DNA from 4 places in the Streptomyces fradiae ATCC 10745 genome. Region 1 is predicted to be linked to each of the others. Evidence: riboswitches for the same ligand, from Rfam matches in the RefSeq annotation. Region 1 holds a riboswitch; each other region holds the start of a gene.
What was found. Region 1 has a riboswitch for cyclic di-AMP ahead of CP974_RS23295 (M23 family metallopeptidase). Riboswitches for the same ligand answer to the same signal wherever they lie in the genome.

Region 1 (2,192 bases):
ACCGCAGGTCCTCGCCCCCGCCTCCGCGGGCCCGCTGCTGCCCGAGCCGTACGAGGCCGCGCAGCACCTTGAGGTGGGCCTCGGTACGGCGCTGCGCGGCGCGGGCGGCTCCCAGCGGCTCCAGCAGGGCCCGCATCTCCAGCAGATCGGCGGCGTCCCGCTCGGTCGGCTCGGCGACGCAGGCGCCGACGTGGCGGCGCGAGACGACGAAGCCCTCCGACTCCAGGGTGCGCAGCGCCTCGCGGACCGGGACGCGGGAGACCCCGTAGCGGCGGGCCAGGTGCTCCTCGGTGAGGCGGCTGCCGCGCGCCAGCACCCCGGAGACGATGTCCGCCCGGATCGCCGTGCACACCGACTGCGCGGGTACGCGCATACCGAACCTCCGATTCACTCCGCCCACAGTCCCGCTCGCGCCGTTCCGCAAGCGCTGTTCCGCCGCGTCGCCGAATTGTCCGGCGCCGTTTCCCGTGACTCTATTGCAGTGACGGGTTTCTGCCGATAGCGGGCCGGAATTCATGATGCTTTTCGGCCGACCGGTTCGCGACGGACGACCGGCCCCGGAGGCCGGCGCGGAGCGCCGGGGGTGCCGGCGCCGCGGGCACGGCGAAGGCCCCGGCTCGGTCGGGGAGCCGGGGCCTTCGCGGAGCGGGACGGGACGGGTCAGACGTTGACGCCGCGCGCCCGGAGGTAGGAGACGGGGTCGATGTCGGAGCCGTACTCCGCGGTGGTGCGCGCCTCGAAGTGGAGGTGCGGGCCCGTGGAGTTGCCGGTCGAGCCGGAGACGCCGATCTGCTGGCCCGGCATGACCTCCTGGCCGACCGAGACGCCGATCGAGGCGAGGTGGCCGTACTGCGTGTACGTGCCGTCGTGCATCCGGATCACCACGTTGTTGCCGTACGCGCCGCCCCAGCCGGCCTCGACGACGGTGCCGCGGCCCACGGAGACGACGGAGGAGCCGTACGGGGCGTGGAAGTCGACGCCCGAGTGGCTGCCGGAGGACCACAGCGAGCCGCCCGACCGGTAGGACGTGGAGACGTACGAGCCCGCCACCGGCGACTGGAAGGAGTCGAGGCGCTTGCGCTCGGCCTCGCGGGAGGCGCGCTCCTCGGCCTCGCGGGCGGCCTCCAGACGGGCCTCGGCCTGGCGCTCGGCGGCCATCTCGGCCATGGCCTGGCGTTCGGCGACCTCGGCGGCCAGCTCCTGGGCGGCGGCCTGGTCCTCGACCTGGTCGGCCAGGTCGTAGCCGGCGATGGCCTGCTTCACGCCGGCGTCCTCGAAGGAGGCGCGCTCGGCGTCCGCGGCGAACGCCGGGGAGGTGAGGGTGCCGATGACGCCGGAGGTGGCGAGAGCGGCGGCGCCGGCGGCGTGGGCGCTCCTGCGGCTCATACGGCTCGGGGCACGGTGCTTCCCGGTGGAACGGGTGAACGCCATGAAGAGGACGTGTCCTTTCCTTCCCTCTCGCCTACCGGGTTAGCTGACGGGTTCGGAGCAGGAAGGTCTCCTACGGGCCCCTCCGCGCGGTGCGAAGGCGTCCGATTCACCCCAGGGGACATGGGTCCCCGGCTCCCCAGGCTCGCGCCTGACGGGGATTCGGCGATCGCTGCCCGGTGCCGCGGGTGCGGCGGTACAGCGGGGCGGACAGCGGATAAGACGCTAAGCGGCTGATCTTTCAATCACCAAACGGACACGGTTTTTTGTAGCGCACGCCACAGAACAGACGACACGACTCCTCAGCAAAACGGACATACGTCCACATGAAAGCGGAACCCCGACATCCGGAGGATGTCGGGGTTCCGCTTCGTGCGTGGAGCGCCGCCCGGTGGCCGTAGGGCCGTCAATCAGCCCGTGACGACCGTCACTTCGCCGATGCCCAGCGCCTCGACCGGATCCTTGATGCGGGCGGCGTCGCCCACGAGGACCGTGACGAGGCGGTCCGGCGGGAAGGCGTTGACGACGGCCGCCGTCGCCTCCACCGTGCCGGTGGCGTCCAGGCGCTGGTACAGCCGGGCCTGGAAGTCGTCCGGGAGGTGCTGCTCGACCTGGTCGGCGAGCGTGTCGGCGACGGACGCCGCCGTCTCGTACCGGAGCGGGGCCACGCCCACCAGGTTGTGCACGGCGGCGTCGCGCTCCGCGTCGGTCAGGCCCTCCGCCGCGAGGGTGCGCAGCACCTTCCACAGGTCGTCCAGCGCGGG
Region 2 (2,192 bases), 4.9 Mb from region 1:
GTGGAGCAGGACGTCGTGGGCGGCGGTCGCGGCGGCGGCCACGGACGAGGCGGAGCGGGGCCCGCGCCCGTCCCAGCGGTAGGGCTCGTAGCGGCCCTCGATGCCGACCACCGCGTTGTACATGCCCGCCGAGACGACGGCGTGCCAGACGGCCGTCTCCGACGAGTTGAGGTCGCCCTCCGGGTCCACGACCTCGCCCGTCAGGCGGGCCCAGTCGGCGATGACGGCGCCGGGCGCCGACACGGCGGGCTCCGCCTGCGCGACGGCCGCCGGGACCGCCGCCGCGGCTGCGGTCAGCCCCAGCAGCGCCGCGGCGGCGGCCAGGGCCCGGCGAGGCGACGTCCTCACTGATGTCTTCTGCACGTGTTCGTCCCTGTTCGTTGCGGTTGTCGATCCCTGCTGTCCACCCTCGGCGCCGGTGGGTGCGCCGCAACCGCTCCGGTCCGCGCGAGCGCCGTCCGGGCACCACGGCCACCCGAACGGAGCCGAAAGGCGGGTGATCTGTCCGATTGGATAGCCTTTAAGCCTTTTGGGCTCTTTGGTGGAGGGGGCGTCAATTCGGCGCGGTTTGCGGCGTGATGGTGGCGTCACGCTCCGCAGATGTGCTCCGTGACGTCGGTCACGGGCGCGCGGCGGCCATATTCCCCGGACGCCTTGCGGGCGCGAGGAATTCGCCCCCGGAGGCCGTCCCAATCGATCTTCGAATGGAATTCCCCGCCTTGTTCCCGCGGCCGTACGTCGTTTACGGTCACCGTCATTCCGGAGGGAACGCCGAATCCTGCCGCTCTCCGGACTCCGCCACTCACACATTCACGCTCGGCAGGAGCGGGGGAACCAGGTAAGTCGCCGCACCCGGCATCCGGGACGGCTAGGGGTGAAGTCGCGGGCGACCGCGGCCGGGCAGCTCCCGCCCGAACCCGACAGCTCACCTCGCAGGCGTCGGAGAGGACACGACCCATGCCCGCACCGGGTAAGCACGCACGCCGCAAGCTCAGCCGCCTCAGCCGTGGACTCGTCGTCGCGAGCACCGGCGGAGCCGCCCTCGCCCTGCCCCTGGCCGGCGCGGCCACCGCCGCCCCCGCCGCGGCCCCCGCCGTGGCCGTCGTCGCAGCTCAGGCGCCTGCCGCGGCCCCGGCCGCCGCGCCGGCCGCCCCCGCCACCTACACCGTGGCCCTCGGGGACACCCTGTCCGGCATCGCCACCGACCACGCGGTCGGCGGCGGCTGGAAGAAGCTGTACGAGGACAACAAGGCGGCCATCGGTGACGACCCGTCACTCATCCGGCCGGGCATCGAGCTGAGCGTGGCAGCGGCGGCCCGCCAGGCCGCCGCCCAGCCCGCGGCCGCCACCCCCGTCGCCGCCAAGGCGTACGCCGACAACCTCGACGGCTGGATCAGGGAATCCCTGGACATCATGGCCCGGCACGGAATTCCCGGCAGCTATGACGGAATTCACCGCAACATCATGCGCGAGTCCTCCGGAAATCCGCTCGCGATCAACAACTGGGACTCGAACGCCGCCGCCGGAACGCCCTCCAAGGGCCTCCTCCAGGTGATCGACCCCACCTTCCGCGCCTACCACGTACCGGGTACGTCCCTCGACCCGTACGACCCGGTCGCCAACATCACCGCCGCGTGCAACTACGCCGCCGACCGGTACGGCTCCATCGACAACGTCAACGGCCCGTACTGATCCGACGGTCCATCGGACCGGGCACCCGGCATCCCGCCGGGTGCCCGGTCGCGCGCGTGGCCCCCGGGCCCGCCCCGCCTCCCACGGCCCGTCAGGAGCACCCCGCCGGGCCGCTTCCCCCTTCCGCGCTCCGACGCCCGCCGTGCCCCCGCCCTCAGGCGCCGCACGAGCGGAGGAAGCGCCGGGTGCGCGCCGCGATCGGGAGCGGCCGGTCCGGCGGGCACGGGTACATGTCCTGCTCCACGACGGCGAACAGGTCCACACCCAGCCCCTGTGCCGCCGCCAGCACCGGCTCCAGCGCCGGAACCCCGTACGGCGGCTCGCACATCACCCCGCGCCGCACGGCTGGCCCGAACGGCACGCCGTCCGCGACGACCCCCGCCAGGACGGCCGGGTCCACCTGCTTGAGGTGCAGGTAGCCGACGCGCTCCCCGTACGTCTCGATCAGCTTCAGGCTGTCGCCGCCGCAGTAGGCGTAGTGCCCGGTGTCGAGGCAGAGC
Region 3 (2,192 bases), 2.6 Mb from region 1:
AGCCGCTCCCAGCAGATCGCGGTCGCGGAGAAGGTCTACGCCGCCCAGGGCTCCGCCGCGTGGGAGACCTGCGCCCCGATCGCGGGACTCGGCGGCGACGAGGGCTCGGCCCCGGTCGAGTCCGACCCGACCGCCGTGCCCCAGCCCTCCGAGAGCACCGGAGCGGAGAAGGGCAAGGGCAAGGAGACCGGCAAGGGGGCCGACGCGGAGACCGGCGGGGAGGCCGGCGAAGGGGCGCCCGCCGCGCCGGAGGAGGCCCCCGCGGGCACGGAGGGCGCCGAGGGCTCCGCGGAGCCGGGCGCGGACCCGGCGGAGTCCGGCGGCCCGGCCGCCCCCGACGCGACGGCCGGCCCGACCGCTCCCGGCGGCCCCGCCACCGGCCCCGCCGCCCCCGGCGAGGCGCCGGCGGCCGGGAACGGCGCGGGCACCCCCGCGCCCGGCACCGGCAAGCACCGCGGCGAGCCGGCCAAGGAGGAGGCCGGCGCCGCCCCGGCCGTACCGGGCGGATCCGGCGAGTCGGGCGAAACCGGTGTTCCGGCCGAGCCGCGCGAAACCGGTGGACACCCCTCACGTGGTGACGGAACGGCACGTACGGGCGAGGGCCTGGCCCCCGACGGCACGTACACCGTCCAGCCCGGCGACAACCTCTGGTCCATCGCCGACACCCACGAGGTCCCCGGCGGCTGGCCGGCGCTCTACGAGTCGAACCGCGGCACCGTCGGAAGCGACCCCGACCTCATCCGCCCTGGCCAGAGCCTGGAGCTGGGCGCGAATCAGGGGTAGTTACGGGCTGAATGTCCGTTTCCTCGAAGTGAGACAAGAGTCTCTTCACTCCAACTCGCGCCCTCACGCCGCCCGATCGGTCCGCTTCCGCCCCTACCTGCGCAAACACCCTCACGAGGGAGGCTCGTAGGGGCGGATTGACCGGGATGTCTGACTTTGATCTCCGCGCGGGTCTGTGCGTACCGTCGATACCGCTCGCCAACGCGGGCCCCGTTCGACCGGTAACGCCGAATCCTGCCGCCGGACGACGGGAACAGTCGACGCTTCGAGCGCCGTAGGCAGGAGCGGGGGACCCAAGGTAGGTGCCGGGCCCGGTCGTCGGGAGACGAGCGGAACCGGCTCGGGGTGAAGCCGCGCGCCACCCGGCGCGCGGCCGGGCACTCACCAGGCCCGAACCCGACAGCTCACCTCGCAGGCGTCGGTGAGGAGATCCGCCATGCTGAATTCCGGCAAGGGCAAGCACCGCCGCCCGTCCAAGGCCGTCCGTCTCGCCGCGTTCGCCGGCATCACCGGTGTGGCCGTCGCCGCCCCGCTGATGGGCGCCGCGCCCGCCGGCGCCGCGACCGCCGCCGAGTGGGACCGCGTCGCGCAGTGCGAGTCCGGCGGCAACTGGTCCATCAACACCGGCAACGGCTACTACGGCGGCCTGCAGTTCTCGGCCTCCACCTGGGCCGCGTACGGCGGCACGCAGTACGCCTCCACGGCCGACAAGGCCAGCAAGTCCCAGCAGATAGCCATCGCCGAGAAGGTCCTCGCGGGCCAGGGCAAGGGCGCCTGGCCGAGCTGCGGCGTCGGCCTGTCCTCCGCCCCGTACGGCGGCGCCGCCCCCGAGCGCGCGGCCGAGCAGCCCACCACGCGCAGCGAGCAGCGCACGGCCCCGAAGGCCGCGCCGTCCGCGCCGAAGCCCTCCACGCCGAAGGCCGCGCCCAAGGCGGCGCCGAAGAAGACCGTGACCACGCCGACCGGGGCGAAGGTCGCGAAGGGCGACGGCGAGTACGCGGTGAAGGCCGGCGACACGCTCAGCAGCATCGCCGCGGCGGAGAAGGTCAAGGGCGGCTGGAAGAAGCTGTTCGACCTCAACAAGGACATCGTCGCGGACGCCGACCTCATCTACCCGGGCCAGCAGCTCCACCTGAGCTGACCTCAGGCGCGCCCCGCGGCCGGGAGACCGGTCCGGGGCGCCTCCGCGGTCCGGCCCCGGGCCGTCGCGCATCCCCCGTACGCGACGGCCCGGGGCCTTCCCCCTCCTCCGCGCCGCGCTTCCCGGCCGAGCGGCCGCCCGCCCCGCCCCCCGGGGCCGCCCGCCCGGCGACCGCCCCCCATGGCCGCCCGGCCACCGTCGGCCGGCCGCCCGAGGCGTCCGGCCGGGCCCCATACCGGGGCACATCCCCCCACGCCGGATGAGTGCG
Region 4 (2,192 bases), 910 kb from region 1:
GCGGTCGGCCCAGCCGACGAACCGCCCGTCCGGGCCCGGGTCCCCGACGCCCTCGGTGAAGCTGTCCCCGATCGCCGTGTACGACCCGATCATGTCGTTCTCCCCCATCGTCGAATCGTCTGCCACGGCGAGACATCATCCTCCGCGGGATGTGACCTACGCGACCGTAGGGAGGGGTTGACTGGGCGTGATTTCCACCACCGCGCCGCTGCCCGGCACCCGTGGGAGGGTGCCGGGCAGCGGCGTGACGCGACGGCTCGCGCGGGGTGCGTCAGATGCTGACGCCGTGGCTGCGGAGGTAGGCCACCGGGTCGATGTCGGAGCCGTAGCCGGGGCCCGTGCGGACCTCGAAGTGCAGGTGCGGGCCGGAGGAGTTGCCGGTGGAGCCGGACAGCCCGATCTGCTGGCCGCCGCCGACCGACTGGCCCGCGGAGACGGAGAGGGAGGAGAGGTGGGCGTACTGCGAGTAGTTGCCGTCGGCGTGCTTGATGACGACCTCGTTGCCGTAGGCGCCGCTCCAGCCGGCGGACACGACGGTGCCCGCGCCGATCGCCTTCACGGAGGTGCCGGAGGAGGCGGCGAAGTCGACGCCGGTGTGGTAGCCGGAGGACCACATGGCGCCGGAGGCGCGGTACGGCGTGGTGACGCCGGCGGAGACCGGGGCGGTGAAGCCGGAGCCGCTCTGCGCGGGCGCCTGCTCCTCGGCCTTCTCGGCGGGGGCGGGGGCCGGGGTCTCGGGCTTGGGCTCGGGCTTGACCGCGGTACGGGCCGGGGTCTCGGCGGAGCGGGAGGCGCGCGCCTCATCGGAGTCGGCGGTGCGCGGGGCGGACTGGGCGCTGCTCCGGCCCTCGCCCTTGGCGCCGAGCGTGAGCTTCAGGCCCGGGTGGATGAGCGACGGGTCGTCACCGATGGCCTCGCGGTTGTCGGCGTACAGCTTCTTCCAGCCGCCCTTGACGTTCTTGTTGTGGGCGATTTTCGCCAGGTAGTCGCCGGCGACGACGGTGTAGACGCGCGGGGCGGGCTTGCCGGCCTCGGCGACGGTCGCGACGGCGGCCGTCTGCGCGGGGGCGGCGGCCGGGGCGGCGGCGGGGGCGGCGGCCTGCGCGCCGGTCGCACCGAGGAACGGGAGGGCGATGGTGGCGCCGCCCGTGCCGGCGGCGACGAAACCGCGGGTGATCGGGCTGGACTTGATGCGGCGGTGCTTACCCTTGGCGGGCATGGCGAATTCCTCTCCGGCGCCTGCGAGGTGAGCTGTCGGGTTCGGACTGGAGATGCCCGGCCGCGTGTTGGCGCGACTTCACCCCGAGCCGTGCGGGAATTCCCGTACGGCGAACTACCTGGTTCCCCCGCTCCTGCCACACGTGGATGGGTGCGAATTCCGGGGCGGCGGCAGGATTCGGCGATCCGCCCGGCTGAAACGGGACCGTAAACGAGTGGGGACGACGGGAACAAGCGGAAGGTTGCGCCGACGCTTTCACGGAGGGGAATCGGCCGGAGAGCGGCGGTCACTGTCCGTGGATTACGGATCATGAATTCGCTTGCCCGGCAGGGTTTTTCGGCGCCGCGGCCGGCCACGTTCCGTCACCGTTATGACGCTGCTCACGCGCGCGGGTCATCTCCCTTGTTTCCAGGGCGGGTTATGACGTAGACACTCAATACGGACAGAAGCACCAGAAGCGCATCTAGTACCCCATGGGACCTCAACTGGCGCAGAACAACGCCCCCTCCGCCTCCGGTCCCTGCCGCGAAGACGGCTGGAACGGGACAGAAGGGGCACGGGGCTGGTGAGACGCGATGGGGTCGGCGTCCTGGATCCTTCCCCTCATTCCCGTGGGGCCCGGTGGCGCGGACGGGAGCCGCACGGGACACAGCGACCGAGGCCGCGGGCGGAGGGAGGGCGGGGCGGGGCGGGGCGGGTGCCACAGGGGCACGGGCGGGCCGGGTGTCACGGCGCCCCGGGCGGTCGCTGCACGGGCGGGTGCGCGGTGGCGCGGCGAGCCCCGGGTCCGGACGCGTTTCCACGGGGTCGACCGGGACGCCCGGGGTCCGGCTGCTCGGGGGAGCGGGCCGCCGGGCTTGCGGGTGGCCGGGGCGCGGTCCGGGAGGGCGGAGCGGGCCGCGCCGGGGCCGGTGGCGGGCGGGCGTGACGGCGGGGGGCGGGGATGGGCCCGGAAGAGGCGGATGGGCCCGGA

Region 2: linked by a shared signal. The riboswitch ahead of CP974_RS01475 (LysM peptidoglycan-binding domain-containing protein) and the one ahead of CP974_RS23295 (M23 family metallopeptidase) in region 1 are both predicted to bind cyclic di-AMP.
Region 3: linked by a shared signal. The riboswitch ahead of CP974_RS11645 (LysM peptidoglycan-binding domain-containing protein) and the one ahead of CP974_RS23295 (M23 family metallopeptidase) in region 1 are both predicted to bind cyclic di-AMP.
Region 4: linked by a shared signal. The riboswitch ahead of CP974_RS26875 (M23 family metallopeptidase) and the one ahead of CP974_RS23295 (M23 family metallopeptidase) in region 1 are both predicted to bind cyclic di-AMP.

Annotation. Positions count from the first base shown of each region.
Region 1 covers NZ_CP023696.1:5,230,462-5,232,653, reverse strand. Annotated here, with positions in the region: gene CP974_RS23300 (GntR family transcriptional regulator) at 1-373, opposite strand, end outside; gene CP974_RS23295 (M23 family metallopeptidase) at 661-1,431, opposite strand; cyclic di-AMP (ydaO/yuaA leader) riboswitch at 1,445-1,606, opposite strand; gene CP974_RS23290 (M16 family metallopeptidase) at 1,839-2,192, opposite strand, start outside.
Region 2 covers NZ_CP023696.1:343,259-345,450, reverse strand. Annotated here, with positions in the region: gene CP974_RS01480 (vanadium-dependent haloperoxidase) at 1-348, opposite strand, end outside; cyclic di-AMP (ydaO/yuaA leader) riboswitch at 787-954, shown strand; gene CP974_RS01475 (LysM peptidoglycan-binding domain-containing protein) at 958-1,692, shown strand; gene CP974_RS01470 (sugar phosphate isomerase/epimerase family protein) at 1,847-2,192, opposite strand, start outside.
Region 3 covers NZ_CP023696.1:2,634,975-2,637,166, reverse strand. Annotated here, with positions in the region: gene CP974_RS11650 (LysM peptidoglycan-binding domain-containing protein) at 1-783, shown strand, start outside; cyclic di-AMP (ydaO/yuaA leader) riboswitch at 1,044-1,216, shown strand; gene CP974_RS11645 (LysM peptidoglycan-binding domain-containing protein) at 1,220-1,924, shown strand.
Region 4 covers NZ_CP023696.1:6,143,298-6,145,489, reverse strand. Annotated here, with positions in the region: gene CP974_RS26880 (SGNH/GDSL hydrolase family protein) at 1-126, opposite strand, end outside; gene CP974_RS26875 (M23 family metallopeptidase) at 272-1,219, opposite strand; cyclic di-AMP (ydaO/yuaA leader) riboswitch at 1,222-1,382, opposite strand.